2 regions of the Bradyrhizobium sp. WBOS07 genome follow, and region 1 is predicted to be linked to the other one. Evidence: riboswitches for the same ligand, from Rfam matches in the RefSeq annotation. Region 1 holds a riboswitch; the other holds the start of a gene.

Evidence for each region. A riboswitch is a leader RNA that binds a small molecule or an ion and turns the genes downstream of it on or off. The one in region 1 is predicted to bind cobalamin.
Region 2: another riboswitch for cobalamin. It lies ahead of DCM79_RS11420 (TonB-dependent receptor); the one in region 1 lies ahead of DCM79_RS30150 (energy-coupling factor ABC transporter permease).

What each region holds. Positions count from the first base shown of each region.
Region 1 covers NZ_CP029008.1:6,369,023-6,383,156, reverse strand. The annotation lists gene cobT (nicotinate-nucleotide--dimethylbenzimidazole phosphoribosyltransferase) at 1-16, opposite strand, end outside; gene cobF (precorrin-6A synthase (deacetylating)) at 27-776, opposite strand; gene DCM79_RS30150 (energy-coupling factor ABC transporter permease) at 822-1,499, opposite strand; cobalamin riboswitch at 1,536-1,755, opposite strand; gene cobA (uroporphyrinogen-III C-methyltransferase) at 1,801-2,532, opposite strand; gene DCM79_RS30140 (cobyrinate a,c-diamide synthase) at 2,529-3,839, opposite strand; gene cobM (precorrin-4 C(11)-methyltransferase) at 3,839-4,621, opposite strand; gene DCM79_RS30130 (cobalamin biosynthesis protein) at 4,618-4,986, opposite strand; gene cbiE (precorrin-6y C5,15-methyltransferase (decarboxylating) subunit CbiE) at 4,983-6,164, opposite strand; gene DCM79_RS30120 (cobalt-precorrin-6A reductase) at 6,166-6,909, shown strand; gene cobJ (precorrin-3B C(17)-methyltransferase) at 6,885-7,619, opposite strand; gene DCM79_RS30110 (precorrin-2 C(20)-methyltransferase) at 7,616-8,347, opposite strand; gene DCM79_RS30105 (precorrin-8X methylmutase) at 8,350-8,979, opposite strand; gene cobG (precorrin-3B synthase) at 8,979-10,142, opposite strand; gene cobN (cobaltochelatase subunit CobN) at 10,139-13,387, opposite strand; gene cobW (cobalamin biosynthesis protein CobW) at 13,387-14,134, opposite strand, start outside.
Region 2 covers NZ_CP029008.1:2,410,111-2,427,113, reverse strand. The annotation lists gene DCM79_RS11440 (adenylate/guanylate cyclase domain-containing protein) at 85-1,821, shown strand; gene DCM79_RS11435 (hypothetical protein) at 1,928-2,104, shown strand; gene DCM79_RS11430 (hypothetical protein) at 2,254-2,466, shown strand; gene DCM79_RS11425 (hypothetical protein) at 2,825-3,088, shown strand; cobalamin riboswitch at 3,128-3,342, shown strand; gene DCM79_RS11420 (TonB-dependent receptor) at 3,456-5,693, shown strand; gene DCM79_RS11415 (hypothetical protein) at 5,749-6,330, shown strand; gene ilvD (dihydroxy-acid dehydratase) at 7,767-9,488, shown strand; gene DCM79_RS11405 (tetratricopeptide repeat protein) at 9,475-10,302, shown strand; gene xth (exodeoxyribonuclease III) at 10,362-11,159, opposite strand; gene DCM79_RS11395 (ATP-binding protein) at 11,316-13,637, shown strand; gene erpA (iron-sulfur cluster insertion protein ErpA) at 13,642-13,971, opposite strand; gene DCM79_RS11385 (deoxyguanosinetriphosphate triphosphohydrolase) at 14,101-15,297, shown strand; gene argS (arginine--tRNA ligase) at 15,307-17,003, shown strand, end outside.

The DNA of each region.
Region 1 (14,134 bases):
CCCATTCGGGGAGCATGCTGCCTCGCTTAACGCCTACGCTTGAGAATGTAGCTGTCCATGATCCAGCCATGCCGCGCGCGCGCGTCCTGCCGTGCCGCGACGATGCGCGGGCCGGTTTCGGCGAGAGCGCCAGACATGATGATCTGATCGGGCATACCGAGATAGGCGCCCCAATAGATGTGAATCCCTGCCGGATCCAACGATTCGAATGCCGTGCCGCCGTCGAGCATCACCACCACGGTGTCGACGCCTTGCGGCCAGCCGCCTTCGCGCAGGCGTCGCCCGGTCGTGACCAGAAACGGCTCGCCGATATCGTTCAGCGGCAGCGCATGGGCCGCGCACAGCGCCTGGATCGATGTGATGCCGGGCACGACCTCGATCTTGGGCAAGGGAGCGAGCCGCCGCGCGATGCGCAGCGAGGAATCATACAGCGAAGGATCGCCCCAGATCAGGAGCGCGACCTTGCCCTCGCTTCCGAGCTGATTTGCGATCGCCTGCGACCAGGTCGCGGCGACCGCATCGTGCCAGTCGTCCACGCCCTTGCGGTAATCCGCCTCGGCAGCATCGCGCACGGGAAGATCGAACTCGGCGATGACGGTCTTGCCGTTGGTCAGCACATTCGCGCAGATCGTCCGCCTGAGATCGGCGAGATCGGACTTCGCCGCTCCCTTGCGCGGGATCAGGATGAGATCGGCGGCGTTGATGGCGTCAACGGCGGCGCGCGTCAGCTGCGCGGGATCGCCGCAACCGATGCCGATCAGGGAGAGCGTGAGCATCGCGAGCGCGATGGGCGGCCGCACCGGCCGCCCATCGCCGATCTCTTACGCGGCGTTGTGCAGGCGCGGGGTGACGAGGCCGGGCGCGGTGACGCCGCGCAGCGACTTCGCCAGCGCCAGCACGGCGAGATCGGCCAGCGGCTCGATCACGATCACCAGCGCGTAGGACGCCGCAAACGTCGCGATGCTGGCGAGGTTGCTCATCGCAAAGCCGGAGCCATAAAGCGCCCAGAATGCCACCCAGGCAATCACGCCGGCCTGATAGGTGGTCGACAGCGCCAGCGCCTGACCGTACTTCAGATCGACATAGGCCGTGTTGCGCGGAATGATCCGCGAGGCGATCGCCTGGATCGCGAACAGCGGCACCAGCAGCGTCGTGACGTTCATGCCGTATTGCGGCAAGTCGACCGGCTCGAGCAGCATGCCCTGAAGCAGCAGGCCGAACGCCAGACCGAAGGCTGCGGGCGCAGCACCGAACAGCAGGAACAAGGTCGAGCCGAGGATGAAGTGCACCTCCGATACCCCGACCGGGAAGTGCGGCAGGATCTCGAAGAAGATGAAGACGAGGATCGTGGTGGCGAGCGTCCGGCCTGCGAACGAGCCGATGCCCTGCTCGCGCACGGTTTCGGCTGCGAGCTTCAAGGCAACGCCGCCTGCGGCGATGCCGGTTGCGTAACTCAGCACGAGCTTGGCGCCCGTCACTAGACCGGGTTCGATATGCATGGCTCAGATCCTTCCTGCCGTCACACCCGACGGCCTTGGCCTCAAAACGTGCAGGGCCGGTCTCCTGGCTCGCGGTTCACTGGGTTCTCCGGCCTTCCCGAACCTTGCGGCCCAGTGGCTGATCGCAGTCCCTCACCGCTTACAGTCGCGGGGGCGGCTGGGGTTTTGGGCGCCGCAACTTGGTCCGCCCATCCCCATTCCCGATTATGCTCCGGCGCTTTGCGCCGCGTCGAGCACCTTGCTTCTCCTGTGTGCCCCTTTCGCCGAGCCGGCGTCAAGGGGCGAGGCGCAGCTGGGGCGATCACGACGGATAATCCCCGGCCAGCGCACCGAACAGGATCACGGCGGCGGTCGAAGGAGCACCGCCGCGGGCAAGCTGCTCGGCCAGCTCGGCAATCGTGGTGCGGACCAGCCGCTCGTCGGGGCGGCCGAGGGATTCGGCGACCAGCGCCGGGGTCTCCGCGGCGAGGCCGTGCGCGATCAATTTTGCGGCAAGCGCCGGAAAGGTGCGCCGGCCCATATAGACCACGGTCGTCGCCTCGGGATCGGCCAGCGCCGCCCAATTCAGATTCGGCGGCAGCTCGCCGGTGACATCGGCGCCGGTGATGAACTGCACCCGGCGCGAGGTGTGGCGCCGGGTCAGGGGAATGCCGGCTTGCGCGGCGGCGACGCAGGCCGAGGTGACGCCGGGAACGATCTCATAGCCGATGCCGGCCTCGCGCAGCGTCTCGATCTCCTCCTCGAGCCGGCCGAAAATGCCGGCATCGCCGGACTTCAGCCGCACCACGCGCGCCCCTGTTGCGGCATAGTCGACCAGCAGACGGTTGACGTGATGCTGCTTGGTCGAGGGCCGCCCTGCGCGCTTGCCGACCGCGACGAGATTGACGCCCGGCCGGGCGAGATCGAGGATCGCACCCGAGGCGAGATCGTCATAGAGCACGACGTCGGCCTCGCGCAGCCGCGCCGCGCCCTTGAGCGTGAGCAACTCGGGATCGCCGGGTCCGGCGGAGACGAAGGAAACGAACCCGCTCACCGGTCCTCCGCGATCAGATGAAAGAAGGTGCCGCTGACGTGGCCGCGCTGCGAGCCGGTCTCGGCGATGACGGCGCCGGTTGCATCATGCACGACCGCCAGCGGCGTGTCAGGCTGGACGAGAATGGTCGAATAGTGGAACTCGTGGCCGCGCAAACGCGCACTGGCGCGATATCCCGGCATCGGCGCGGCGAGCGCCGCGAGCCGATAGCCCAGATGCATGCGGCGTTTGGCAAAGCTGGTTTCGAGGCCAAGCAGGCCCGTCATCTCATGGCGGACACCTTCCGCGTCGGTCAACCCGGTCCCCAGCACCATGTAGCCCCCGCATTCGCCATGCACGGGCCGCGTCTCGGCGAAGGCACGAAGGCCGTCGCGAAAGCGTACATTGGACGCGATCCTGCCGGCATGAAGCTCGGGATAGCCGCCGGGCAGCCAGCACACATCGGCGCTCGCGTCCGGTGCCTCGTCGGCCAGCGGCGAGAACGGCACGATCTCGGCGCCCGCCGCGCGCCAGGCTTCCAGCATATGCGGATAAACGAAGGAGAACGCGGCATCGCGTGCCAGCGCAATGCGCTGACCGGGCGGCGTCACGTTCAGGCCGCCCGCCGCCGGTTGCGGCGACCAACCGGCCGCGGATCGCAGCACCGCATCGAGATCGACGTGCCCGGCGACGAAGCGCGCGGCCTCGTCGATCAGCTTGCCGATCTCGGCCTGCTCCTCCGCCTGCACCAGGCCGAGATGCCGCTTCGGCAGGCTGATCTCGGCATGGCGCGGCAGCGCGCCGAACACGGCAATGCCTGAATCGTTCAGCGCCCGCCGCACCAGATCCTCGTGGCGCGGGCTGGCGACGCGGTTGAGCACGACGCCCGCGAGCCTCACGCCGGGCCGATAATCGCGCAGGCCCGCGGCGATTGCGGCGGCGGTCTGCGCCTGGCCCGAGGGATCGATCACCAGCAGCACGGGCCAGCCCAGCATCTCCGCGACGTCGGCGGTGGCGCCGGTGCCGCAGGCGCCGCGCGCGGCGACGCCGTCGAACAGGCCCATCGAGCCCTCGGCGAGCACGATGTCGGCATCCGTACCGCGGCCAACCAGATGCAAGATCGTCCCGCGGTCCATCGCCCAGCTGTCGACGTTGACGGAGGCGCGTCCCGTGGCGGCGGCGTGAAAGGCGGGATCGATGTAATCCGGCCCGCTCTTGAAGCACTGCACGTTCAGGCCGCGATGGCGCCAGGCCCGCGCGAGCGCCAGCGTCAGCGTGGTCTTGCCGACGCCGGAGGCCGGTGCGGAGATGACGAGTCCGGCCGGCATCACGGCGTCTCCGGAAAGCGCGGCTCGGCGCCGACGGGCCGATAGCGGCGGTCGTAATCGGCCGCATAGAGACGGCTCTCGTCGAAATCCGCAGCGCCAAGCGTCCTGCCGACCAGGATCAGCGCAGTGCGCTCCATCTCCGTGCCGATTGCGGCATCGAGCGTCGCCAGCGTCGCGCGCACGATCCGCTGATCCGGCCAGCTCGCGCGCCAGACAATCGCGACCGGGCAATCCGCGCCATAATGCGGCGTGAGCTCGGCGACGACCTTGTCGACCATGTGGATCGACAGATGGATCGCGAGCACCGCGCCGGTCGCGGCGAACGCGGCCAGCTTCTCGCCGTCAGGCATCGCACTGGCGCGGCCCGGCGTGCGCGTCAGCACCACTGTCTGGGCAAGGCCCGGCAGCGTCAGCTCGGCCTCCAGCGCTGCCGCAGCGGCGGAAAAGGACGGCACACCGGGAGTGACCGTATAGGGAATGCCGAGCGCGCGCAGACGGCGGAGCTGCTCGCCCATCGCCGACCAGATCGAGAGATCGCCGGAATGCAGCCGCGCGACATCCTTGCCCTCCGCATGCGCCGCGGCGATCTCCGCGATGATGTCGTCGAGCGACAGCGGCGCGGTGTTGACGATGCGCGCGGCGGGCGGGCAATGCGCCAGCACGCCTTGAGGGATCAGTGAGCCGGCATAAAGGCAGACCGGGCAGGCCGCGATCAGGTCACGGCCGCGCAAGGTCAGCAAATCAGGTGCGCCCGGCCCGGCGCCGATGAAATGCACCGTCATGCGCCGTCTCCTTCCGCGATCGCGGCGGTTGCGGTGCGATCCTGCGAAATCACGCGCGTCGCAATCAAGCGAGCTCGAGGACCGGCCGCCGCGAGCGCCGCAGCTTCTGCGACCGACCCGGTACCGAATTTTTCCACGACGAGCTTTGATTGCGTCGGCGTGTCGACGATCGCAAGCAAATCCGCCGGTACACTCTTAATCGGCAGGCCACATTCTCTCGCGAGCTGCTGCAGCGCCTCCGCATCGGCCTTGTCGCTGACAGTTGCCAGCGCGTCGAGCCCTTCGAGGCCGCCCGCCGCCACAAGCGCCTCCCGCAGCGAGGCCAGCGTCACATTACTCTTAAATCCGAGTCCGGCGACTTTCATCGGGCCGTACTCCATTGCACCACGGGACGTGCCGTCTCCCAGGAGCGGTAGCGGCCAAGCGGCGCGGCATGCGCGACCTCGACTCGCATCAGCTCGCCGCCATGGCGCCGGTGCAGCTCGCCGAACAGCGCTTCGGTTTCCAGCGTGACGGAATGTGCGACCAGCCGCGCCCCCGCTGCAAGCCGCGACCAGATGGCGTCGAACATCGCCTCATTGAGCCCGCCACCGATAAACACGGAATCCGGCGCTTTCAGCCCAGCGAGAGCCTCGGGCGCCCTCCCCGTGATGACAGTGATCTTGTGAGCCAGCCCAAACGCTTCCGCATTGCTGCGGATGTTGGCCGCGCGGTCCTCACGCGCCTCGACGGCGATCGCCGTCCCGCCACAAAGCGCCCATTCAACTGAAATCGAGCCCGAGCCGGCGCCGATGTCCCACAACGTGCAGCCTGCGAAGGGCCACAGCGCCGAGAGCGCCAGCGCGCGCACAGGACGCTTGGTGATCTGGCCGTCGTGAGCGAAGAGAGCGTCCGGCAGGCCCGAGCTGCGAGACAGGCCGCCGGCCCCCCTCGCCTCCAGCGCGACAGCAACGAGCTTTCCCGGGACAACCGTTGGACAGCTCTCAGCGCGATGCTCGCGAATACTTTCATGCGGTCCGCCGAGCGCAGCAAGGGTCCAGAATGCGGAGGCGCCCCATCCGCGCTCCGTCAACCATCTCGCGAGATCACTTGCCGCGTTCTCATCGCGCACCAGGCAGATAATGCGTGCGCCTCGCGCCAGATGCGGCACAAGACGCTCGAACGGCGCCGCATGGAGACCGAGGCAAACAGTCGTTTCCAGGCGCCAGCCCAGCCGCGCCGCAGCAAGCGAGAACGTCGACGGCGCCGAATGCGCGATCCACTCACCCGCCTCAAGTCTCTCCGCAAGGCTTGCGCCGGCGCCATACCAGAAAGGATCGCCGGAGGCGAGCACCACAGTCGGCCGGCCGCGGCATCCCAGCACGATTTCTGCATCAAATGGCACCGGCCAAAGGCGGCCACGCGCCGTCACACCCGCAAGCGCAAGGTGCCGCTCACCGCCGAACACGGTCTCCGCGTTCGCAAGCGCCTTTCGGCTTGCCTCGGACAGCCCGGCAAGGCCATCTTCGCCGATACCGATGATGGTCAGCCAGGGATCAGACACGATGCGCGCCCTCATACTGGGCGGAACGGCCGATGCGAGCCTGCTCGCTGCGGAGCTCGCGCGCGCCGGGCTTGATGCCGTGTATTCCTATGGCGGCCGCACCCGCACGCCTGCCGATCAGCCGCTGCCGACCCGCATCGGCGGCTTCGGCGGCGTGAGCGGACTTGCCGACTACATCCGTCGTGAGGGAATCACCCACGTGATCGACGCGACGCATCCGTTCGCTGCCGAGATGAGCCGTCATGCGGTCGAAGCGTGCGCGCAAACCGCCACGCCGCTGATCGCGCTGGAGCGCGCGCCCTGGACCAGGGCCTCCGGCGACAATTGGACCGAGGTTGCAGATGTCACTGCCGCCGTTGCAGCGCTGCCCGAGGCGCCCGCAAACGTGTTCCTCGCCATCGGCCGCCAGCATATCGCGCCGTTTGCGACAAAACCGCAGCACAGCTACACGCTGCGCTTCGTCGATCCGCCCGAAGCGCCCCTGCCCTTCACGGCCGACGTGATCGTATCGCGCGGACCGTTCACGCTTGATAGCGAGCTCGAGACGATGCGCAAGTGCGGCATCGCCTGGATCGTCGCCCGCAATTCCGGCGGCGACGGCGCGTGCGCCAAGATCGACGCGGCCCGCAGGCTCGGCCTTCCCGTGGTCATGATCGCGCGACCAAAGCTGCCCGAGCGGCGGCGGGTCGCGAGCGTCACTGAGGTGATGCAATGGCTCGGTCATTCTGCCCGCCTCGGCGCATAGACCCAGCGGCCGACGCGGCGTGTCTGCGAATTGCCGACGATCACCAGCGTGCGCATGTCAGCCATTTCCGGCGTCGCTTCGTTCAGCGTCACGACCTCGATCTTCTCATCAGCCGCGCTGATCGCGCGCGCGAAAATCACGAGGCGCTCGCCGCAGCCCGCGCCCTTCAGCACCGCAAGCGTGCGGCCAAAGCCCTCCGGCCGGCTCGCCGATCGCGGATTGTACATCGCAATCGCAAAATCGGCCTCGGCCGCGAGACGCAGGCGCTTCTCGATCACGGCCCAGGGCTTGAGATTGTCGGAGAGGTTGATCGCGCAGAAATCATGGCCGAGCGGGGCCCCGGCGCGGGCGGCGGCCGCCAGCATCGCGGTGATGCCGGGCAGCACGCGGATCGGAAGCGCCTGATATTGCGGCGCCTGTTCGAGCGCCTCGAACACGGCGGAGGCCATCGCGAACACGCCGGGATCGCCGGAGGACACGATGACGACCTGCCCGCCTTCGGACGCAAGCCGCAAGGCCTCGCTCGCGCGCTGCAGCTCTTCGCGATTGTCGGACGGACGAAGGGTAAGCCCGGCTCGCCGCGGCACGCGCGCGACGTAGGGTGCGTAGCCCAGAATGTCGGTCGCTGATGCAAGCGCGGCGGTGACCTCGGGCGTCACAAGCGCATCGCTGCCCGGCCCGAGGCCCGCGATGGTTAGGGAGCCCGTCATTCGGCGGCGCCCAGATGCCGGCCCTTGCCGTGAACCAGCACGATCGCGAAATAGGGACAGTCGGCGGCGTCGATCTCGGCCAGCCGCACCACGCGCTCGCCCGGCATGGTGCCGCGCTCGACCAGCCAGGCATCACCCAGCCGGCCGGCCGAGCTGAGTGCACGGCGCACCTTTGCAAGATTGCGTCCGGTTTTCATGACGACGAGCGCATCGGAATCGCGCATGTGCCGCTCCAGCTCGTCTTCGGGAAGCGTGCCCATCAGCACGGTCGTCACGTCGTCGCCGAGCGCGATCGGCTGTCCGACGCCGTTCCAGCAGCCGACCATGCCGGGAATGCCCGCGATCACCTCGATCTCGACACGGCCCTGCAGGCGCGAATGCAGATGCATGAACGAGCCGTAGAAGTAAGGATCGCCCTCGCAGAGCACGACGACATCGACCGCGCGCGAAAGCCGCGCCAGGCGCTCGGCCCATTCATCGTAGAAACCGGCGAGCAAGTGGATGTATTCCGGACTGTCGAAGGCGATCTCCGTCGTGACCGGATATTCCATCGGATATTCGGTGACGCCGGCCGCCAGCATGCCCTCGACGATACGCCGGGCCTGGCCCGGCCGGCCCTTCTTGCGGAAGTAAGCGACGTGGCTGGCGCCGCGCACGGTGCGATCGGCGCGCACGCTCATCAAATCAGGGGCGCCGGGGCCGAGACCGCAGCAGATGATGCGTCCCATCGCTATTCGCTCCGGCTCGCCAGCGCGTTGACGGCGGCAACGGTGATCGCGGAGCCGCCGAGGCGCCCCGCGACCGTCAGCGCCGGCGCCGGCGGATCGGCCATCAGCGCCGCCTTGGATTCGGCCGCACCGACGAAGCCGACCGGGCACCCGATGATCGCCGCCGGACGCGGGCAGCTTTTGTCTTCCAGCATGTTGAGCAGATGAAACAGCGCCGTCGGCGCATTGCCGATTGCAACGATCGCACCGGCAAGATGCGGCCGCCACAGCTCGAGCGCCGCGGCCGAACGGGTGTTGCGCATCGATTGCGCAAGTGCGGGCACGGTCTCGTTCCCAAGCGTGCAGATGACGGCGTTGGCCGCAGGCAGCCTCGCGCGCGTGATCCCTTCCGAGACCATGCGCGCGTCGCACAGGATCGGTGCGCCTCTTTGCAAGGCGGCGCGCGCAGCTCCCGCCATGCCTGGCGTGAAACGGATATGCGACTCCAGCCCGACCATGCCGGCGGCGTGGATCATGCGCACCACCACGGGCTCCTCGTCCGGCGTGAAGCGGGCAAGATCGGCCTCGGCCCGGATGGTCGCGAAGGATTGCCGGTAGATCGCCGCACCATCGGTCTCGTAGCTATGCGGCATCAATTCCCTCCCACCAGGATGGAGGGATCGCTGACGATGTCGGCGCCGCTCAGGCCGCGCTGGACCGGCTCATCGCGCGTCGAGCCGCCGCGGACGAGATCGAAGCCGGCGCGCGTCGCGACCAGCGTGACCGCGGCCCTGCCGGAATGGGCGCAGCCCTTGCCGCAGCCGGAGACGTGCAGGCGCGCATCGGCGGCGATGCGCGGCGCGAGCGCCGCGGCCAGCGCGCGCGTATCGGCATGGGCTTCGCGGCAGCGCGGCGCGCCGCTGCAGGCGATGACGCGCAGCGCAGGATCGAACGGCTCGGTGACGAGGCCCGGCGCGCTCGGCATCTCGCGCCTGCCTTCGCTCAGCAGCATCCGCCAGGGCGTCATGCGCAGCGCATGTCCGCTACCGGCGAGGTGGTGCAGCGTCGTGTGCAGCATCTGTCCGAACGCGACGCCGACCATTGCGCCTTGCGGATAGTGCCCGGGCCGCGAGGCGGCCATCACCGGCGCAGGCTCGGTCTCGCCGCGCAGCGATTGGGGCAATATCGCCCCGGACGCGATATGCGCCGCCATCCGCCCTCGCCCACCCCTGGCGCCACCGGAAACCAGGAACCAGCTTGCGAGCGCCAGCGCCATGCTCACGGCCTCGCCGCGCGCGACGGAGCGGCCGAGCCTCGCACCGTCGGCCCGCACCAGCAGATGGCCCGAGCGATCGCGCTCGATGCGGATGTCCGCGGAATCGCCGGCAAGCACCCGCGACCTGCCGTCATCGATGGCGAACCCGAACTTGGTCGGAAGCGCGAGGCCGCACTCGGCGAGCGCCTCCTCCAGCTCGGCAGCGAGCGACTGCGTTTCGTCGCCGCCGCCCCAGAACGGCGTCACCAGAATGTTGCGCCGGGCTTCGATCTCGGTGTCGGGATCGAGCAGCCGCAGTTGCGCAAGGCCGTCGAGCAGCGGGCGATGGCTCTCTTCGCTCACGCCCCGGATCTGGAGATTGGCGCGGCTCGTGACGTCGATCAGGCCATTGCCGTGTTGCCCGGCGAGTTCGGCAAGCCCGGTGATCTGTGGGGCTTCGAGGCGCCCGCCGAACGGGCGCACCCGCACAACGAACCCATCGCCCGACAGCATCGGGCGCAACGCGCCGGGACACCAGCCTTTAATTGCGGAAGCGCTCATGAGGCCTCCCGCAGCGCCGCCGCGATCGAGTTGCGGCGCGTCTGCCACAGCGCCGCATCGTGCAGGCGTGCAAAACAGGTCTCCATCGCGGCAAGCGCCGACGGATTTTCACGGGTCATGAAGGCGCGGACGTCGTCATTCCCAAGCGTCGCATCATAGGAGAGATCGAACAAATGCGGAGGCACGGCGCCGGCAAGATGAGCGAACGCGGCCATGTGCTCCAGCGTCGCGGTGATCTCGGCGGCCCCGCGGAAACCATGGCGCATCATGCCGGCGATCCAGGCCGGATTGGCGGCGCGCGCCCGGACGACGCGGGAAATCTCCTCGGTCAGCGTGCGCGCATGCGGCTGCTCGGGGCGTGTCGTGTCGAGATGATAGAGCGCCGGTCCTGCCGCACCGAGATGCGCTGCGGCGGCCGCCACGCCGGCTTCATGCGCGGCATAGTCGGCGGCAAGCAGCAGGTCGGTTTCCGGCAAATCCTGGACGTGGACGAAGGCATCGGCAGAGGCGAGCCGCGCCTCGATCCCGGCGCGATCGTGCTGCATCTCGCCATCGGCCGAGAACGCCCAGGACGAGGCCGACAACCACGCTTCGCCGGCGGCATCCCGCGTCTCCGGCGTGAAGACATCGGGGATCGCCGACAGGCCGACGCCATGCTGGCCGGGACGCGGCGCGAACACACGGGAGGCGCGGTGGCGATACGGATTCTCCTCGCCCTCGTCCTCGCGCGCGGCGAGCGCCTCGGAGGCGGCCTCGAACAATTGCGCAAGGCCGGAGAAGACGTCGCGAAACAGGCCCGAGACCCGCAGCGTGACGTCGATGCGGGGGCGGCCGAGCTCGGCCGGGGCGATGATGTCGTAGCCGGTGACGCGGCCGGAGGCGTGATCCCAGCGCGGCGCGAGGCCGGCCAGATGCAGCGCCATCGCGAATTCCTCGCCCGCGGTGCGCATCGTCGCCGAGCCCCAGAGATCGACCACAAGGCCCTTCGGCCAGTCGCCATGATCCTGCAGGTGACGGCGCAGCAGCTCCTCGGCGAGCTTTATCCCCTGCGCATGTGCCGACGGCGTCGGCACCGCGCGCGGGTCGACGGCAAAGAGATTGCGCCCGGTCGGCAGCACGTCCTGGCGACCACGATAGGGCGAGCCCGACGGTCCCGGCGCGACGCGCTTGCCGCCAAGCGCAGCAAGCAGCGCACCGCGCTCGGCGTCACCGCAGGCGCCGCGGCCGAATACATGAAGGCCGTCGCCGAACTGGCTCTCCTTGAGATCGCAGACGAAGCGATCGATCCGCGGAATCGCCTCGGCCGGCGCGGCAGAAGCATCGAGGCCGAGATCGTCTTCGAGACCGGCCGCACGCGCTTCGTCGCGGATCGCCGCGATCAGGCGCTGGCGACGTGCGGGATCGAGACCATCGGCGGTCGAATATTCGTCGAGCAGACGTTCGAGCCGCCGCAAGCCGTCCGGCACCGCGGATGTTTCCAGCGGCGGCGGCAGATGGCCGAGGGTAACCGCACCAATGCGGCGCTTGGCCTGCGCAGCTTCACCGGGATCGTTGACGATGAAGGGATAGATGACGGGAAAATCACCAATCAAAGCTTCCGGCCAGCAGCTTGACGACAGCGCGACGGACTTTCCGGGCAGCCATTCCAGCGTGCCATGGGCGCCCATGTGCACGACGGCATCGATCCCCTGGGCGCGGAGCCAGAGATAGAACGCGACATAAGCATGGCGCGGCGTGCGGGCGAGATCGTGATAATCGGCATCGCGCGTAGTCGCATCGCCGCGCTCAGGCTGAACCGCGATGACGGATTTGCCGCACGCGATCGCGGCGAAGTGAAAAGCGCCTTCGCGGCAAGCCGGATCACTCTCCGGCACGCCCCAGGCTTGCGCGAGATCATCCTGTAGGGATTGCGGCAGGCGCGAAAGCGCCGCGCGATAATCGGCAACGCTCCAGCTCAGACTCTGCTTCAGCAGCGTCTCGCCGAGCGCATCAACCCGCGCGACATCGAAACTAGCCTCGGCGAGATCCGACGTCAGGACCTCGACCGAAGCCAGCGCGTCGAGCCCAACCGCATGGGCGATCTGGTGCGGCCGCCCCGGATAGTTCGAGAGCACGATCGCGACCAGTTTCTCGCCGGCGGGCTTCTGTGCAAGGCGATGCCAGGCCGCAACGCGCGCGGCGACGGCCTTGACGCGCTCCGCGTCGGGCCCGTGCGCCAGATGGGCGAATTGCAGATCGGGATCGCGCATGCCTGCCGACTTGAAGCTCACAACGCCCGCGAACAGGCGGCCGTCGACCTCGGGCAGCACCACATGCATGGCGAGATCGCCGGGCGAGAGACCGCGCAGCGACTCCGCCCAGTCCTCGCGACGCGCCGTTGAGAGCGCGACCTGGAACACCGGGCAAGGCGCGGCATCGAACGGCGTCGTGCCGTCGTCGCCGACGGCCGAGAATGCCGTCGCGTTGACGATCGCGGCCGGAGGATGTTGCGCGAGATGCGCGCGCAGCCAATCGGCGACGCCGGGCGCTTTCAACGAGGTGACGAACACGCCGTAGGAGTCAAAGCCCTCCTCGCGCAGCGCGGCAATCAGGGCATCGACCGGGCCCGTATCCGCGGCCGTGAGATACGAGCGATAGAAAGTCACCAGCGCGAGCGGCCTGCCCGCACTTGAGGCCGGCGCAGCAATGACGCCGCGCGAGGGATCGTAGAAGCCCATCTCCGGCACGGCCAGCTCGCCGGTGACCGGTCCGGCATAAAGTCCCGAGGCCAGCGCGAGCTGCGCGATCGCCGCCTGCGCGGCGACCGGGCCGCCGGTGTCGCAGAGCACCTTGAGCCGGCGCAGCGTCGACAGGGGCAAGGTCGAGTAGGCATCGAGCCGCGTGTCGTCGCGGCCGTCCGCCGGCAGCACGGCGAGCACGATGTTGCGATCTTTCGCGAGCTGTTGGAGCGCCGCGAGCCCGTACGGCCAATAGGATTCCCCGCCGATCAGCCGCACCAGAATGCCGCGCGCCTGCGACAGCGTCTTCTCGATATAGGTGTCGACCGAGAGCGGATGGCACAGCTCCGCGAGATTGGCGAGCCGCAGCGACGGCAGGCTATGGCGGCCACGCCGCCAGCCGGCTGCGAAGGCGGCAAGGTCGGAATCCGAATACGAGAGCACCACGAGATCGGCCGAGTCCTGGCCGATGTCCCTGGGCGTCGCGGTCTCCTCCAGACCGCGGCTCTCGCGGAAGACGACGTGCATCAGATACCAAGTCCTGACCTGATCGCGGCCTCATCGATATCGCCGTGCTCACCGATCACGACGAGCTTGGACTGCCTGAGACCTGCGCCCCAGGGCTTGTCGAACTGGTGACGCACGCGCTCGCCCACAGCCTGAAGCAAGAGACGCATCGGCTTGCCCGCGACGGCGATATAGCCTTTGGCGCGCAGCACGTTCTGCTCGCGCGCCAGGCGCTGCACGGAGGCAACGAGTGCATCGACGTCGGCAACTTCCGGAAGGTCGATCACGACGGAAGCGAAATCGTCGTGCTCGTGCTCCTCCTCGCCGTCATGATGCGAGGGACGCGCGGCGAGATCGTTCTCGGCGGCGGCGCCGAGGCCGAGGATGAGGCGGGCGTCGATCGCGCCGTCGGTCACCGGGAGCATCGGCACACGTCGCGGCATCTCGGCAATGATCGCAGCCTTGGCGGCTTCGATGCCGGCGGCGCCCGCGAGATCGGCCTTGGTCAGCAGCACGATGTCGGCGCAGGCGATCTGGTCCTCGAACACTTCCGACAGCGGTGTCTCGTGGTCGAGATTGATGTCCGCCGCGCGCTGCGCCTCGACGGCGTCAGGATCGGGCGCGAAGCGGCCGGCCGCCACGGCCTCTGCATCGGCGAGCGCGATCACGCCGTCGACCGTGATGCGCGAGCGGATCTCAGGCCAATCGAATGCCTTCAGCAGCGGCTTCGGCAGCGCCAGGCCCGAGGTCTCGATCAGGATGTGATCG
Region 2 (17,003 bases), 2.8 Mb from region 1:
AAGGAACCAGATTGCGCGTGTTCCCGCGGCCGGATCGGTGTATGGAGTTCCATCCCTCCATCCTTTTGGCCTTTGCCCGCACCTATGCCGATTTTCAACCAGTCGATCCGGCACAAGATCGTCGGCATCGCCCTCGGACTGATCGTCCTGATGCTGGTCACCTCGATCCTGTCGATGGTGATGTCGAGCCAGGTCGGCATCCTGCTGGACGAGCTGACCAATCGCTACATCCCGGCCTACAGCCATCTGGCCCGCGCCAACATCAATTCGCTGGAGCGCGCGCTGGCGCTACGGCGGATGGTCATGACCAAGATGGAGGCGCCATCGGACGAGCAGGCCTATGCGGCGCGGCTTCGCGATTTCGAGGAATCCGACCGCAAGATCGAGGAGGGCGCCGAGGCCGCACGCAAGCTCATCAACGCGATCATCGACGACCCCAAGACCTATTCCGACAATGCCGCGCTGGGACGGATCGATATCCGCATCGAGACCGCCGTCACCGAGCTGCGCCGCGACCTGAACGAGGACCATGCGAAGCTGCTCAAGCAGGTCGACGCCAGGCAGATGACGGAGGCCCGCGGCACGCTTGAGCACATCGACGTGGTGCGCGATCAGTTCAACCGCAAGGTCGATGCGATCCGCGCCGACATGCTGACGCAGGTCTTCTTCTCGACCTCGCAGGTGATCGGCCGCCAGCATCAGGCGATCGTCGTCTCGGGCCTGGTGACGCTGCTCGCGGCGGTCGTCGGCTTCGTCTTTGCGCTGATGGTGTCCAGCGGCATCACCCGCCCGGTGCGGCTGCTGCTCGCCGGCACCCGCGAGGTCGAGGCAGGCCGCTTCGACAAGACCATCACCGTCTCCACCCAGGACGAGATCGGCGAGCTCGCCGCGGCCTTCAACCGCATGACCGAGCAGCTCAGGCACAACGAGCGCATCCGCGAGACCTTTGGCCGCTACATCGATCCCAAGGTGGTGCAGGGGCTGATCGACCGGCCGGAGGTCGCGATCGACGGCGAGCGCCGGGTCATGACCATCATGTTCTGCGACATGAGCGGCTTCACCTCGATGAGCGAGGGCATGACGCCGCGCGGCCTCGTCAAGGTGATGAACCATTATTTCACGGTGATGTCCGCACCCGTCAGGAACAATCGCGGCATCATCGACAAATACATCGGCGATGCCATCATGTCCTATTGGGGGCCGCCCTTCATCGAGGACGACGAGCAGGCGCTGCTTGCCGGCACCGCGGCGATCGAGATGGCCGATCAGGTGCCCGCGCTGCAGCGGCAGCTGCCCGACCTGCTCGGCATCCGCGCCATGCCCGCGCCGTGCGATTTGCGGATCGGCATCGCCACCGGCGAGGTGCTGACCGGCAGCATCGGCTCCGAGCTGATGATGAGCTTCACCGTGATGGGCGATGCCGTGAACCTGGCCTCGCGGCTGGAAGCGGTCAACAAGGTCTACGGCACCCGCATCCTGATCTCGCAGGCCACCGCCGAGGCGATCGGATCGCGGCTCGAGCTGCGCGAGATCGATCGCCTGGCGGTCGCCGGCCAGAGCGCGCCGCAGCCGATCTTCGAGGTGATGGCGAGGGCGGGCGGGCTCACCGATGCGCAAGCCAGCCTGCGCACGCACTATGCCGAGGCGCTCGCCGCCTATCGTATCAGGCGCTTCGATGCGGCGCGCGCTGCCTTCAACGCGGCCCTCGAAGCCGTTCCCGGTGACGGGCCCTCGCGCACGATGCTCGGCCGCATCGCGCAGCTCGAGGCGAGCCCGCCCGACGAGGGATGGGACGACGCCTGGCGTCTCGACAACAAATAGGCTGCCCGCACCGGAAAAATTGCTTCTGCTCGATAACGATGTTCGCCGTGACCTATTTCCCGGGCTTAGGTTGGATGTCCTTGAGGCGTTTGATGGGGACACGCCGATGCCAGAACTTCAGGACAGGCTGGAACGGTTTGAAACGCTCACCGCCGAATGCGAGCTGATCGCCAAGCTCGCCACCGACGGCAGCAAGCGCGAATTCTATCTGAAGCTTTCGGAGCAGTACCGGCAGTTGGCGGTCGACATGCGGCAGGCGATCGCGACCGAGGCTGCGGCCTGAGGCCGGCTGCAATCCGTTCTTAAGGTTTGGCGCGCATCCTGATGGCATGCGGGCGTCGCTGACCGGCGCTGCCCGTGGTGGGAAGGCCGGGGTTCGTTGCAATACAGCGCACACCGGAACGTCATTGTCGTGACAGACAGGGCAATCCCATGCGCCTCGTTGTTGTGATCATGTTCGCGCTCATGACGGCGGCCTGCGACCAGGAGCAGGACATCACCGGCTCGACGACGCCGGCCTGCCCCTTGCGGACCTACAGCTACAATCCCCGCGACCTGAACCAGTGCGTCAACGCCTGCAAGGCATGCGATCGCGGCACCACCGTCACCTGCTCGACCTCCTGCACCCTCAAGGGCGCGCGCTGAGATCCAGCGGCGGCGGGAACGGCGAGCGCGAGATCGCCTCGTTCGCGGGCAGGGCTGTCGCATATGGCTCTCCGTGACAGCTGAGCGCACGCCTCGTCCTTCGAGACGACCGCTCCGCGGTCTCCTCAGGATGAGGCTAAGCAGCAGTTTTGCCTACGAAATGGCTGCCACGCACTCCGACCTCATCCTGAGGGCCCGCCGGAGGCGGGCGTCTCGAAGGATGGCCGCAAGTGAGCTTCTGGTCACGTTGTGACGATATGCGATTGCCCTGCGCTCGCGAGGGAGCTCCGGCGGTGCTTGGGCACCGGAACGATTCACTTGGGTTAATCATTCAAGAGGCGGCAGGACGTGGAGTCCGATGGAAATGGGTATGCTCGATCCCGGTCGATTTCTGGTGTCGTGCTCGCATTGCGAGGCCTGGCCGATGGCCGCCAATGTGAAGCGGTCGAGCTGGTCGGCGTCTCCGCATGAGGTCCGCTTCGTCTGCACGCGCTGCCGCCGCGAGGAAACCGCGATCGTCTCGGCGTCCGGCGAACTGACCCCGGTCAAGCGCGTTGATGTTCCGCCACGCGATGTCACGGCCGCCTGGGCCCAGGCGCAACGTCCGCGCGGACGGACCTGAACGCCGCCTAACGGTCGATTGACACGCTGCCGGGGCGACACGTAAATGGCCGGCGACGGTTCTCCTCACGGAGATCAAAAGGGAATGTGGTGCGGGATGTCCCAATGCCGGGATCTATCTCAACGCCACGGCTGCCCCCGCAACTGTAAGCGGTGAATCTTTCGTCCTGTGCCACTGGGAATCTCGGTCCTGGGAAGGCGACGCAAGGTAACGACCCGCGAGCCAGGAGACCTGCCGTCAGCCGTGGTCACACGCGAAGATGTCGGTCGGGGAGTACAGACATTGGCTTCATCGGAGCAGTCCGCCGCTCTGCCGTGAAACCTCGTTCGCTGTGACGTGCCACTGACGTCATACCGAGGTTACAACAATGTCTCGTCTCGTTTCTGCCGCCTGGCGCCTCAGCGCCGGCCTGCTCGCGTCCGTCTCGTTCCATTCGCTCGATCTATCCTCCGCCTTCGCCCAGCAGGGGCTTGCTGAGCAATTGCCGCCGATCGAGGTGAGCAAGCCCGCCGATCAGAATCGCACGCGGGCGAGGGCGACCGGTGAGGGCGAGGCGACGCGGCCGCGGCGCACCGCGAACCTCGCGCCGGCAGGCGATGGCACCGGCTCATCCGGCTCGGGCTCGGAGGCTGTCGCCGGCGGCGGTGGTATCGTCGGGGCCGCCACGACCGTGATCACGGCCGCGGATATCGCGCATTCGCCGTCGCAGGCGCTTGCCGAGATCATCGCCACGCAGGTGCCGGGAGCCCAGATCACGACGTTCTATGGCGGCCAGATCGGCGCCAAGACCAGCGTGGACCTGCGCGGCTTCGGCGCCTTCGCCACCGCCAACACGCTGATGCTGGTCAACGGCCGGCGGCTCAACGACGTCGACATGGCGCAGGTGGACCTCTCCACCATCCCGCTCAATTCCATCGAGCGCATCGAGATCACGCGCGGCAATTCCGGCGCGGTGCTCTACGGCGACAACGCGGTCGGCGGCGTGATCAACATCGTCACCAGGACCGGCGCCGGCGGACCGCCCGTGACTGCGCGCATCGAGGCCGGCTTCGGCTCGTTCAACACCCGGCTCGGCAACGTCTCGACCGCGCTCAATTCCGGTCCATGGTCGACCTCGTTCTACGGCAATGCCGTCAGGGCCGACGGCTATCGCGACAACAATCGCTATTCCCAGCAGAACGGTGTCGGCAATCTCAATTACACCACGCCAGGCCTGAGCGCGTTTCTCACCGTCACCGGCGACAATCAGGAGCTGCGGCTGCCGGGCGGCCGCACCGTCGATCCCTCGATCGGCCTCGACGAGCTCAGGACCAACCGCCGAGGCACCAGCACGCCGTTCAATGCCGCCAACCAGCAGGGCTTCAGCGCGACGGCCGGGTTCACCAAGACCCTGGTCAACGGCGTCGATCTCATCGTCGACGGCGGTGTGCGCGACAAGAAGCAGCAGAGCACGTTCTTCTCCAGCCCGATGCCGGTTCCGGCCTTCTTCACCTCGACTTATGTCGAGTCCCATCTGACCAATTGGTCGATCACGCCGCGGCTCAGCGTGAAGAGCCTGCTGCTCGGCCTGCCGTCGCAACTCCTGACCGGCATCGATTACTACGATGCGGGCTTTGAGCAGGACCGCGGCGCCGGGCAGGGGCTCGCCGCCTGGCACAATTACGACCTCAGGCAGCAGACGGTCGCCGGTTATTTCCAGCACACATTGAGCGTGCTGCCCACGACCGACGTCTCCTACGGCGCGCGGGTGCAGAACGTCCGTCTTGCGGCACGCGACAATTTCGACGCGGCGGCGCCGTTCAATGCCGATATCGGTGCGCTGCCGCTGACGAGCGACGAGACCCAATATGCGCTGCATCTCGGGGCCGAGCATCGTCTCAACGAGGTGGTCTCGCTGTTCGCTCGTGCCGCGCGCGCTTTCCGCACGCCTGACGTCGATGAGCGCCTGTCCTCGGGGCCGTCCTTCGATCCCCTGACCTTCGCCGCGATCCCGCAAACGTTCCAGCTCAAGACCCAGACCTCGCAGGACATCGAGGGCGGTCTGCGCATCAAGGGCGGCGGTCTGCAGCTGCAGAGCAGTCTCTATCTGATGGACCTCACCAACGAGGTCCATTTCAACCCGGTCCTGTTCTACAACACCAATCTCGACCCGACCCGGCGCTACGGCTCGGAGACCAGTCTGTCCTATCGCGTCAACGACGCCCTGCTGCTGCGCTCCGGCATGGCCTATACCCGCGCGGTCTTCCGCGACGGCGCCTGGGCCGGCAACGACGTGCCGCTGGTGTCGCGCTATACGGCGAGTGCAGGTGTCAGCTGGAACATCTGGCAGAACTACCTGGTGCTCGATGCCACCGCGCGCTTCTGGAGCGAGCGGCGCATGGACAACGACCAGGCGGGCACCCAGAAGCCGATCCCGGCCGGCGGCACGATCGATCTCAAGCTCAGTGGCCAGGTTGAGCGCTATTTCTGGTCGCTCAGCATCAACAACGTGCTGAACGCGCTCTACTACGACTACGCCATCGCCAGCACTTTCACGGACGGCCGCTTCAGTGCCTATCCGCTGCCCGGCCGCACCTATCTGCTCAAGGCCGGCGCCACGTTCTGATCTCAAATGGAACGGCATCCGAAACAGAAGGAATTCACCCATGCTTCCTGACGTCATGGCTCGCAGCATCCAGCTGCCTCACGACGGCCGTCTCCGGCTTCAGCCGGTCGCGCCGCGCCTTGCGCCCATGTTCTGCTTTGCGCTGCTGACGGCGTCATGCGCGCTGGCCAGCTTTGCGTTCGCCTGCGCAACGCCGTTCGCGGCCTTCGCCGTCGTGGCCGCGGCGATGCTGCCGCTGCGTCCAGCGCTGCTCGTCGTCATCGGCGCCTGGCTCGTGAACCAGACCATTGGTTTCGGCGTGCTGCATTATCCCGTTGACGCCGGCACCATCGCCTGGGGCTTGGCCATCGGTGTGGCTGCGTTGCTGTCGACCGCGGCCTCGTCGACGGTGCTCGGCCTGCTGCCCCAGCACCGCACGCCGCTGCTGCTCGCGATCATGCTCGTCGTCGCCTATGGGATTTACGAGCTCGCGCTGCTCGCCCCAACGCCGTTCCTCGGCGGCGAGGGCGCCTTCACCGCCGCGATCGTGATGCGCATCGGCCTGACCAGCGCCGTCTGGCTCGCCAGCCTCGTCGCCGTCTGCGAGATCGTCCGTCTGGTCGATCCGTTCGGCCGCAAGGGCGCGACGTCGGCGTGAGTGCTTCTCGTAGCCCGGATGGAGCGCAGCGCAATCCGGGATCGCGCATTCGGCATCTCGCATCGTCCCGGATTACGCTATCGCTCCATCCGGGCTACGGCACCGTGCCTGTGTCGCCCTCTGTCAATCCATCCGCGTGAAAATATTCCACTTTACCGAAATTCGGTTTTGACGTATGTGTCGCCCATCCCGGCTCAACCATGAGGGGCGATCTCGAGGTCGTCTTGATCGCGAGCCGGGCTTGCGGTGGACGCGGCAGCGTCGGCACGAGAGGTGCGGGCAGGGCGGGTAGTCCCTGTGAGTCCGTAACCGCGTGCGGACGAACGGCGCTGCTAGGCTTCGTCTCGCCTGTAAGTTTCGCAGCTTTGTCGACAGGGCTGGAAATACTGCGGCGACATGGCGGGCCGTGCGTACGGCAAAACCGTGTGGTCCTGGCCGTCGTTGCTACGGTCAAGCCGGATCGAAGATGCGCGCGAGCCCAACCGGGCGGACGGCATCGCCAATTCGAACGGCGAGGGAGGCCAGAAGGAAAGTTCGGCTCCCGGGAGAGCACGGCATAAGCCGTCCGACCATCGCGCAGGGAAGGCCGAGTGATCGGCACCACCTGTATGCTGCTGTGCGGTTCTTCTGCGTGTGCATTTTGCGCAGCGGACCGCGGGTGCGTTGTCAGCACCCGGCCTTCCCTGCACCCTCTTGGATTTGAGGGTGGCGACGGCGACGCAAGCAAAGCTCGGGCGAATTTGAGCCGCGAGGCCGGCGAGTCATGTCTGTCACCACACACGCGCTGTCATCGCCCGCGAAAGCGGGCGATCCAGTATTCCAGAGACGCCAGAGATCAATCCGAGAAGCCGCGGCGTACTGGATTCCCCGCCTTCGCGGGGAATGACAGTGGTGATTGGAGGACCAGCTCGCTCTAGTGCCCCGGACGCCGCGCAGCGTCCCCGGCGATGCGAAGCATCGTCCGGTACGGTGCGCTGCAGAGCCGGGGCCCATGTCGCGGCATGGGACCGTGTCGCTCTGGGTCCCGGCTCTGCGCCGCAACGCTTGCGCGTTGCGGCTTGTCCGGGACACGGCGGAGCGATAGAGGCGACTCACTTTGTGTCTGTTTCTGTCATTCGGCGCCACGCTGGCGCGCTTCCGAGTTTTGAAATCAGAGATTGTGGATTGGCTTGCTCGCGAGGTATCCAAGTATGCCGACCCGTGTCTTCCCGGTAACGATTGTGCCGTCTACGCAACACTCATTCCGGATTTAACCGTCATCGCCGGTGGTTCGCATCACCGCCGCTTTTTGGCCACACCCGAACATGAATAAAATCACTCTAAGTTTTTGAAGGGCAGCGGCGGTCCTAAGGGGCGCCGGAAAATCCCAAGGTCGATTCAAATCTTGGCTCTGATTTTTCGGGTCTGAAAGGGTCGACCGGGGAAACTGGTTTGCGATGGGCGCGAAGTTCGACAAGCAGAAGCTGCCGAGCCGTCACGTGACGGAAGGCCCCGCGCGCGCGCCGCACCGGTCCTATTTCTACGCCATGGGTCTGACCACCGAGCAGATCCACCAGCCCTTCGTCGGCGTCGCGTCCTGCTGGAACGAGGCTGCGCCCTGCAACATCGCGCTGATGCGCCAGGCCCAGGCGGTGAAGAAGGGCGTGGCGTCGGCCGGCGGCACCCCGCGCGAGTTCTGCACCATCACCGTCACCGACGGCATCGCCATGGGCCACGACGGCATGCGCTCGTCGCTGCCGTCGCGCGAATGCATCGCCGATTCCGTCGAGCTCACCGTTCGCGGCCATGCCTATGACGCCCTGGTCGGCCTCGCCGGCTGCGACAAGTCGCTGCCCGGCATGATGATGGCGATGGTCCGCCTCAACGTGCCCTCGATCTTTATCTATGGCGGCTCGATCCTGCCCGGCACGTTCCGTGGGCAGCAAGTCACCGTGCAGGACATGTTTGAGGCCGTCGGCAAGCACTCGGTCGGGGCCATGTCGGACGAGGACCTCGACGAGATCGAGCGCGTGGCGTGCCCCTCGGCGGGCGCCTGCGGCGCGCAGTTCACCGCCAACACCATGGCGACCGTCTCCGAGGCGATCGGCCTCGCCCTGCCTTACTCGGCCGGTGCCCCGGCACCGTATGAAATCCGCGACGCGTTCTGCATGACCGCGGGCGAGAAAATCATGGACCTGATCGCGTCCAACATCCGGCCGCGCGACATCGTCACCCGCAAGGCCCTGGAGAACGCAGCTGCCGTGGTCGCGGCCTCCGGCGGCTCGACCAATGCTGCGCTGCACCTGCCGGCGATCGCGCATGAATGCGGCATCAAGTTCGACTTATTCGACGTCGCCGAAATCTTCAAAAAGACACCATATGTCGCGGATTTGAAGCCGGGCGGCCGTTATGTCGCCAAAGACATGTTTGAAGTAGGTGGCATACCGCTTCTGATGAAGACGCTGCTCGACAACGGCTTCCTGCACGGTGATTGCCTTACCGTCACGGGCCGCACGATCGCCGAAAACCTCAAGAGCGTGAAGTGGAATCCGCACCAGGACGTGGTGCACCCGGCAGACAAGCCCATCACCGTGACAGGCGGTGTGGTCGGTCTGAAGGGCAATTTGGCGCCAGAAGGTGCGATCGTGAAAGTCGCGGGAATGTCCAACCTCAGGTTCACCGGTCCGGCCAGGTGCTTCGACCGTGAGGAGGATGCGTTCGAGGCGGTCCAGAACCGCACCTACCGCGAAGGCGAAGTCATCGTGATCCGCTACGAGGGGCCCAAGGGCGGCCCCGGCATGCGGGAAATGCTCCAGACCACCGCGGCGCTGACCGGCCAGGGCATGGGCGGCAAGATCGCGCTCATCACCGACGGCCGCTTCTCCGGCGCCACCCGCGGCTTCTGCATCGGTCATGTCGGCCCGGAAGCCGCCATCGGTGGCCCGATCGGGCTGCTCGAGGACGGCGACATCATCGAGATCGACGCGGTCGCCGGTACCCTTAACGTAAAATTGAGCGACGCCGAGCTCGCCCAGCGCAAGACCAAATGGAGCGCTCGCGCGACTAACCACACGTCGGGTGCGCTCTGGAAGTATGCTCAGCAGGTTGGACCAGCGGTCGGGGGGGCAGTGACCCATCCGGGCGGCGCGCACGAGAAACAGTGCTATGCGGACATCTAGGCGTGCCATAGTTGCGTTTGTGTTGGGGGCTAGTGCGCTGGCCGCGCCGGCGCTTGCCTTCGACGGCGCTCCGGTCAACCCGAAGGACGCGACCATCCCGGTCGTGACCAACTTGCCGGGGACCGCTGCGACCGTGCGCGGCAAGATCGCGCCGGCGGCCGTGCCGCAGGAGACCTCTCTGAGTGCGCTGCAATATGCGGCGGAGGGCGGCCACCCCATCGCGCAGTGGAAGCTCGGCCGCATGTACGCCAACGGCGACGGCGTCGCCCAGGACGATCTGCGCGCGTTCGAATATTTCAGCCGGATCGCCAACGCCCATGCCGAGGACAGCCCGTCGGCGCCGCAGGCGCAGATCGTGGCCAACGCCTTCGTCGCGCTCGGCCGGTACTATCTCAGCGGCATCCCGAACTCGAAGATCAAGTCGGATCCAGAGCGGGCGCGGGAGATGTTCTCCTATGCGGCGTCCTATTTCGGCAATGCCGACGCGCAATACGATCTCGCCCGGCTCTACCTGAAGACGCCGGACGCCTCGCGCGAGGATTTCCGCTATGGCGCGCGCTGGCTCGGTCTCGCCGCGCAGAAGGGCCAGCACCAGGCGCAGGCGCTGCTCGGCCAGATGCTGTTCAACGGCGACCGTCTGCCGCGGCAGGCTGCCCGCGGCCTGATGTGGCTGACCCTGGCCCGTGACAGCGCGGGCATGGAAGAGACCTGGATCAAGGAAAGCTACAACCGCGCCTTCGCCAAGGCCTCCGACGACGACCGCGCCATGGCCCTGCAAATGCTGGAGCAGTGGGTGCAGGGGCGCAGGGAATAGTCACCTTGCGCTGTCATTCCGGGGCGGCTTGAGGAGCCGAACCCGGACGGCGCTAGTGACTAAGCCGCCTCGAGATCCAGATCCGCCCATACCGGCACGTGATCCGACGGCTTCTCCCAGCCGCGCACATAGCTGTCGATCCCGACATTGGCGAGCTTGTCGCTGGCCTGCGGCGACAGCAGCAGATGGTCGATCCGCAGGCCCTGGTTCTTCTGCCAGGCCCCGGCCTGGTAGTCCCAGAAGGTGTACAGCCCGCCCTCGTCGGTGACCGCCCGCAAGGCGTCGGTCAGGCCGAGGCCGAGCAGGGACTGGAAGCTCTCCCGCGTCTCGGTCTTGAACAGGGCGTCCTCGGTCCAGGCGGCCGGATTGTGCACGTCGCGGGCATGCGGGATGACGTTGAAGTCGCCGGCGAGGATCAGTGGCTCCTCGGTCTTGAGGCGCTCCTTCGAATAGTCAAGAAGCCGGGACATCCATTTGAGCTTGTAGGGATATTTCTCGGTCCCGACCGGGTTGCCGTTGGGCAGATAGAGGCAGGCGATGCGCAGCACGCCCGATTTGAGCGTCACCACGCCTTCGAGGAAGCGGGCGTGGGCGTCCTCGTCGTCGCCGGCGAGCCCCGACTTGGTCTCGTCGAAGCGGAGCTTCGAGAGCAGGGCGACGCCGTTGAAGGTCTTCTGCCCGTGCGTGACCACGTTGTAGCCGAGCGCCTCGATCTCCAGCCGCGGAAAGGCCTCGTCGACGCATTTGATCTCCTGGAGGCAGACGATGTCCGGCTGGCACTCCCTCAACCAGGTCAGCAGGAGGTCGATCCGCTGCCGGACCGAGTTCACGTTCCAGGTGGCTACTCTGATGGTCATGTCGGCGGGCTCCGGGCAGGGGCCATGGTTAGAACAAACTGCAAACGCGGCCGTCAAGGACGCCGCAAAATCTCCCACAAAATTAACCCGGCTTAAGCGGGCGGCAGGCCATTGATCGTCAACAGGTTCCTCGGATGGGCTGGCCGGACAAAGTCGATGAAGCGAGCTGCGCTGCGTGACGGGCTGATCGGCGCCTTCCTGTATTGGCTCGGCGGCTTCGAGATCGAGGACGGACTGACCGCCGGTCTCAGCGAGCGCGAGATCGGCCGCATCCGCGCTAAGCAGATCGATGCCGTGACGCGGCTGATCCCGGTGACGATGGCGGTGACGATGCTGAACGTCGCCATCGTGCTGATCCTGTTCTGGGGCCGCGGCTGGAACGACTTCCTCGCGATCTGGGGCCTGACGCTCGCCGCCACCGCCTCGCTCGCGGTGCGCTCCTGGCGGAAATCGCACCAGAACCCGCCGCAGGAGGCCTCGCCCCGCGCCGCGCGGCAGATGCTGCGGCAGGCCTTTTTCCTCGCCGCGATCTGGGGCGCGCTGCCGCTGGCGCTGTTCAGCCGCATCGAGCCGACCGGCCAGCTGATCCTGGCCTGCCTGATGGTCGGGATGATGTCCGGCGGCGCCTTCACGCTGTCGACCTTCCCGCGCGCCGGCCTCGTCTATCTCGCCACCATGACGGTCGCCTGCGCCGGCGCGCTGCTGCTGTGCGGCACCGGGCCCTACCTGGTGACGGCGGTGTTCCTGCTGCTGTTCGCATTCTTCATGGCGCGCAACATCGTCTCGCAGGGCAATCTCTTCCTCGGCAATCTCAAGGCCCAGCTCGAGCTGGAGCGGCAGACCGAGATCATCTCGCTGCTGCTGAAGGATTTTCAGGCGAACGCCAGCGACTGGCTGTGGCAGACCGATGCCGAGGGGCGCCTGGTCGATGTGCCCGACCGCTTTGCCGACGTCGCGCAAGTGCCGCTGCCGCTGCTGAAGGGATCGTATTTCGCCGACGTGCTCGACATGCTCTGCCCCGAGGACAAGAGCGCGGCCTACAACGTCGTCGGCCTGATGGAGCAGAACGAGCCGCTGCACGAGATGAACCTCAAGGTCGTCGCCGGCGGCGAGGCGCGGCTGTGGTCGCTGACGGCGAAGCCGGCCTATGACCGCGAGGGCCAGTTCCTCGGCTATCGCGGCTTCGGGCGCGACGTGACCGAGCGCTGGCGCGCGGAAAAGGCCGAGGCCGAGAGCCGTGCCAAGTCCGACTTCCTCGCGGTGATGAGCCACGAGATCCGCACCCCCATGAACGGCGTGCTCGGGCTTGCCAGCATGCTGCTCGAGACCAAGCTCGATCCGGAGCAGCGCGAGGCGGTCACCACGATCCGCGAATCCGGCGACAATCTCCAGCGCATCCTCAACGACATCCTCGATCTGTCCAAGCTCGAGGCCGGGCGCTTCCAGTTCGAGGCGATCGATTTCACCCCGCAGATGTTGGTCGAGACTGTCGCCAACGTCGCGCGCGCGAGCGTCAAGAGCAACGGCAAGAGCAAGGATTTGGCAATCAGGCTCGAGCTCGATCCGAACCTGCCGCCAACGCTGCGTGGCGACGTCGCGCGTATTCGCCAGGTGCTGCTCAACCTCGCATCGAACGCGGTGAAGTTCACCGACGAAGGCGAGGTGACGATCTCTGCGACCTGTCAGGCGCGCCGCGACCTGCTGGCGACCGTGGAATGGGCGGTGACCGACAGCGGCATCGGCATCGCGCCCGAAAAGCTCGGCCAGCTTTTCAGCGACTTCGCACAGGCCGATGCCTCGATCAGCCGCCGCTTCGGCGGCACCGGCCTCGGCCTGGCGATTTCCCGGCGCATCATCGAGCAGATGGGCGGCACCATCGGCGTCACATCGACGCCGGGGCAAGGCTCGACCTTCCGTTTCACGCTGGTGCTGCCCTGGAGCCAGGCGCAGGCATCTGGCCACGCGTCGGAGCGCGACGAGGCCGACGTGCTCAAGGCCCGCATCGCCGGCCTCGATCGGCCGCTCAAGGTGCTGGTCGCGGAGGACGATGCGGTCAACCGCATGGTCGTGAGCAAGATGCTAGGGGCCTTCGACGTCGAGCTGCGGGTCGTCACCGATGGCGCCGAGGCCGTCGCGGCGGCATCCGAGGGCAATTACGACGTCGTGCTGATGGACGTGCGCATGCCCGACATGGACGGGCTTGCCGCCACCCGTGCGATCCGCGCGCAGGGCGGGCGCTTCGCAAGCCTTCCGATCGTCGCGCTGACCGCGAACGCTTTCCCCGAGGATGTCAGGATCTGCCGCGAGGCCGGCATGTCGGACTTCCTCGCCAAGCCGCTGCGCAAGCCGGCGCTGGTCGCAGCCTTGTTGCGCGCGCTGGACGGCTACACGATGTCCGACGACGCGCCGCTCCAGCCGGATCTGATGCCGATGGAGACGGAGTGGACGGACGAGGAGAGGCAGGCGACCGGCGCGTAGCCAGTCAGACCGAGAAGCTGGTGCCGCAGCCGCAGGACGCGGTAGCGTTCGGATTGTTGACGCGGAACGAGGCGCCGATCAGGTCATCGACGAAGTCGACCTGCGATCCAGCCAGGAACGGCTGCGAGGCGGAATCGACCAGCACCACCGCATTGTCCTGCTCGATCACGAGATCGTCGTCGGTCCGGGCGCGATCGATGTCGAACTTGTACTGGAAGCCCGAGCAGCCGCCGCCCTCGACCGAGATGCGCAGCATCGCGCCAGAGCCTTCGCCCTTGAGGATCTCCCCGATCCGGCGTGCGGCGCGGTCGCTGATGGTCACGGCAGTGGTCATTGTCGGTCTCCGATCGTCCGGTCGTCCCGCGTCATATCCATTTCATTTGGTATCCCGCGTCCGGCATAGTTAAGTGCAAGGATACGCAGAATCAAATGGATAGGGACTAAATTCGTCGTGTCCGTCGGAATGGCAGCTCCCCGCGCGCCCTATGCCTGCGATCCCGATCGCAGCCGCGGCCGGCTGGTCGCGGAGCCGCCGAGCCGGACCCGCAGCCCGTTCCGGCGGGATTGCGACCGCGTGATCCATTCCACCGCGTTCCGCCGCCTGAAGTACAAGACCCAGGTGTTCGTGTTCCACGAGGGGGACCATTACCGCACGCGTCTGACCCATTCGCTGGAGGTGGCGCAGATCGCCCGCGCGTTGGCGCGGCAGCTTGGCCTCGACGAGGACCTCACCGAAACCCTGGCCCTTGCCCACGATCTCGGTCATCCCCCGTTCGGCCATGCCGGGGAGCGGGCGCTGGATGCCTGCCTGAAGCAGTTCGGCGGCTTCGACCACAATGCCCAGACGCTCCGCGTCGTCGCTTCGCTGGAGCACCGCTATCCCGAGTTCGACGGGCTCAACCTGACCTGGGAGTCGCTGGAGGGCATCGTCAAGCACAACGGTCCGCTGACCGATCGCAGCGGCGCGCCGGTCGGGCGCTATCGCGAGCACGGCATTCCCGTCGGCATCGCCGACTACGTCAGGACCTACGATCTCGAATTGTGGAGCTTCGCCTCGCTTGAGGCCCAGGTCGCCGCCATCGCCGACGACATCGCCTATGACGCCCACGACATCGACGATGGCCTGCGCGCCGGCCTGTTCCATCTCGACGATCTCAAGGTGATGCCGCTCACGGCGGAGATCATCGCCGAGACCTCCGCGCATTATCCCGACCTCGAAGACTTCAGGCGCGGCGCCGAGCTGGTGCGCGAGCTGATCTCGCATCTGATCGGGGCGGTATTCGCACAGGCGCAGAACAATCTCGCCGCGGTGAAGCCGCAATCGGCCCAGGACGTCCGCCAGCAGAGCCGGGCCCTGGTCGCGTTCCCAGCCGAGGTCGCGGAGGAAGAGGCCGCCATCAAGGCCTTCCTCTACCAGCACATGTACCGCCACAAGCGGGTGATGCGGGTGATGGGGGAGGCCGAGCAGATCCTGTTCGACCTGTTCGCGAAATACCTGCAATCCCCTGGCGAGCTGCCGCCGGAATGGCTGCTCGGGGCCGAGGCGGACAATGAGGGCGACCGGGCGCGCCGGATCGGCAATTTCATTGCTGGAATGACCGACCGTTTCGCCCTGACCGAGCACCAGCGGCTCTTTGACTCGACCCCGGATTTGCGTTAGGCGGCGGCCATGCCCGACACATCCTCATCCCTGCATCTGTTCGCCGACGTGCTCGCACGCGTGCACGCCGCCTGCCGCGCGCTTGCGAAGGACGCAGGCTGGCCCGAGGGCATCGATTTCGCGCGCGTGGTGGTCGAGCCGCCGCGCGATGCCACCCATGGCGACATGGCCACCAACGCCGCGATGGTGCTGGCGAAAGAGGCAAAGGCAAAGCCGCGCGACCTCGCCGAGCAGATCGCCGAGCGGCTGCGCGCCGACGCGCTGATCGCCAAGGTCGACGTCGCAGGTCCCGGCTTCATCAACCTGACCTTGAGGCCGGCCGCCTGGGCCGAGGCGCTGCGGACGATGCTGCGCGAGGCCGCCGATTACGGCCGCGTCCGCGGCGGCTCCAAGGTGAACGTCGAATACGTCTCGGCCAACCCGACCGGGCCGATGCATGTCGGCCATTGCCGCGGCGCCGTGTTCGGCGACGCACTGGCGAGCCTGCTCCAGTTCGCCGGCCACGACGTCACGCGCGAATATTACATCAACGACGCCGGCGCCCAGGTCGACGTGCTCGCGCGCTCCGCCTTCCTGCGCTATCGCGAGGCGCTCGGCGAGGACATCGGCGCGATCCCGGAAGGCCTCTATCCCGGCGACTACCTCAAGCCGGTCGGACAGGCGCTTGCGACGGAGCACGGCGACAAGCTCCTCGCGATGAGCGAGGCCGGGTGGCTGCCGACGGTCCGCGCCAAGGCGATCGCGATGATGATGGACGAGATCAAGGACGATCTCGCCGCCCTCAACATCCGCCACGACGTGTTCTTCTCGGAGCGCTCGCTGATCGAGGGCGGCAACAACAAGGTTGCCGAGACCATCGATTTCCTCAAGGCCAAGGGCGACATCTACGAAGGCCGTCTACCGCCGCCGAAGGGCGCCCCGGTCGAGGACTGGGAAGACCGTGAGCAGTTGCTGTTCAGGGCGACCGCTTACGGCGACGACGTCGATCGTCCGCTGATCAAGTCGGACAATTCCTATACCTACTTCGCCTCCGACATCGCCTACCACAAGAACAAGTTCGACCGTGGTTTTGCGGAGATGATCGACGTCTGGGGCGCCGATCATGGCGGCTACATCAAGCGCATGCAGGCGGCGGTGAAGGCGACGACGTCGGGCAAGGGCTCGCTCGACGTCAAGATCGTCCAGCTCGTCAAGCTGCTGCGCAATGGCGAGCCGGTCAAAATGTCGAAGCGGAGCGGGGACTTCGTCACCTTGCGTGAGGTGGTGGATGAAGTCGGTCAGGACGCCGTCCGTTTCATGATGCTCTATCGCAAGAACGATGCGGTGCTCGACTTCGACCTTGCCAAGGTCATGGAACAGTCGCGCGACAACCCGGTGTTCTACGTCCAGTACGGCCACGCCCGCGGCCACTCGATCTTCCGCAACGCGCGGGCCGAAGTGTTCCCGGAGCTTCCCGAGGCGACCGACGAACGAATCGCCTGGCTCAGTGAGTCGGCGGTGGAACGGTTATCGGATCCCGTCGAGCTTGAACTTCTCAAGCGCCTCGCAATATATCCTCGTATGCTCGAAGCCGCCGCAGCGGCCCACGAGCCGCACCGAATTGCCTTTTATCTCTATGATTTAGCCAGCGAATTTCATGCACTTTGGACGAAGGGGCGCGATTTGCCCTATTTACGCTTCATTATCAATAATGATGCAGTTTTAAC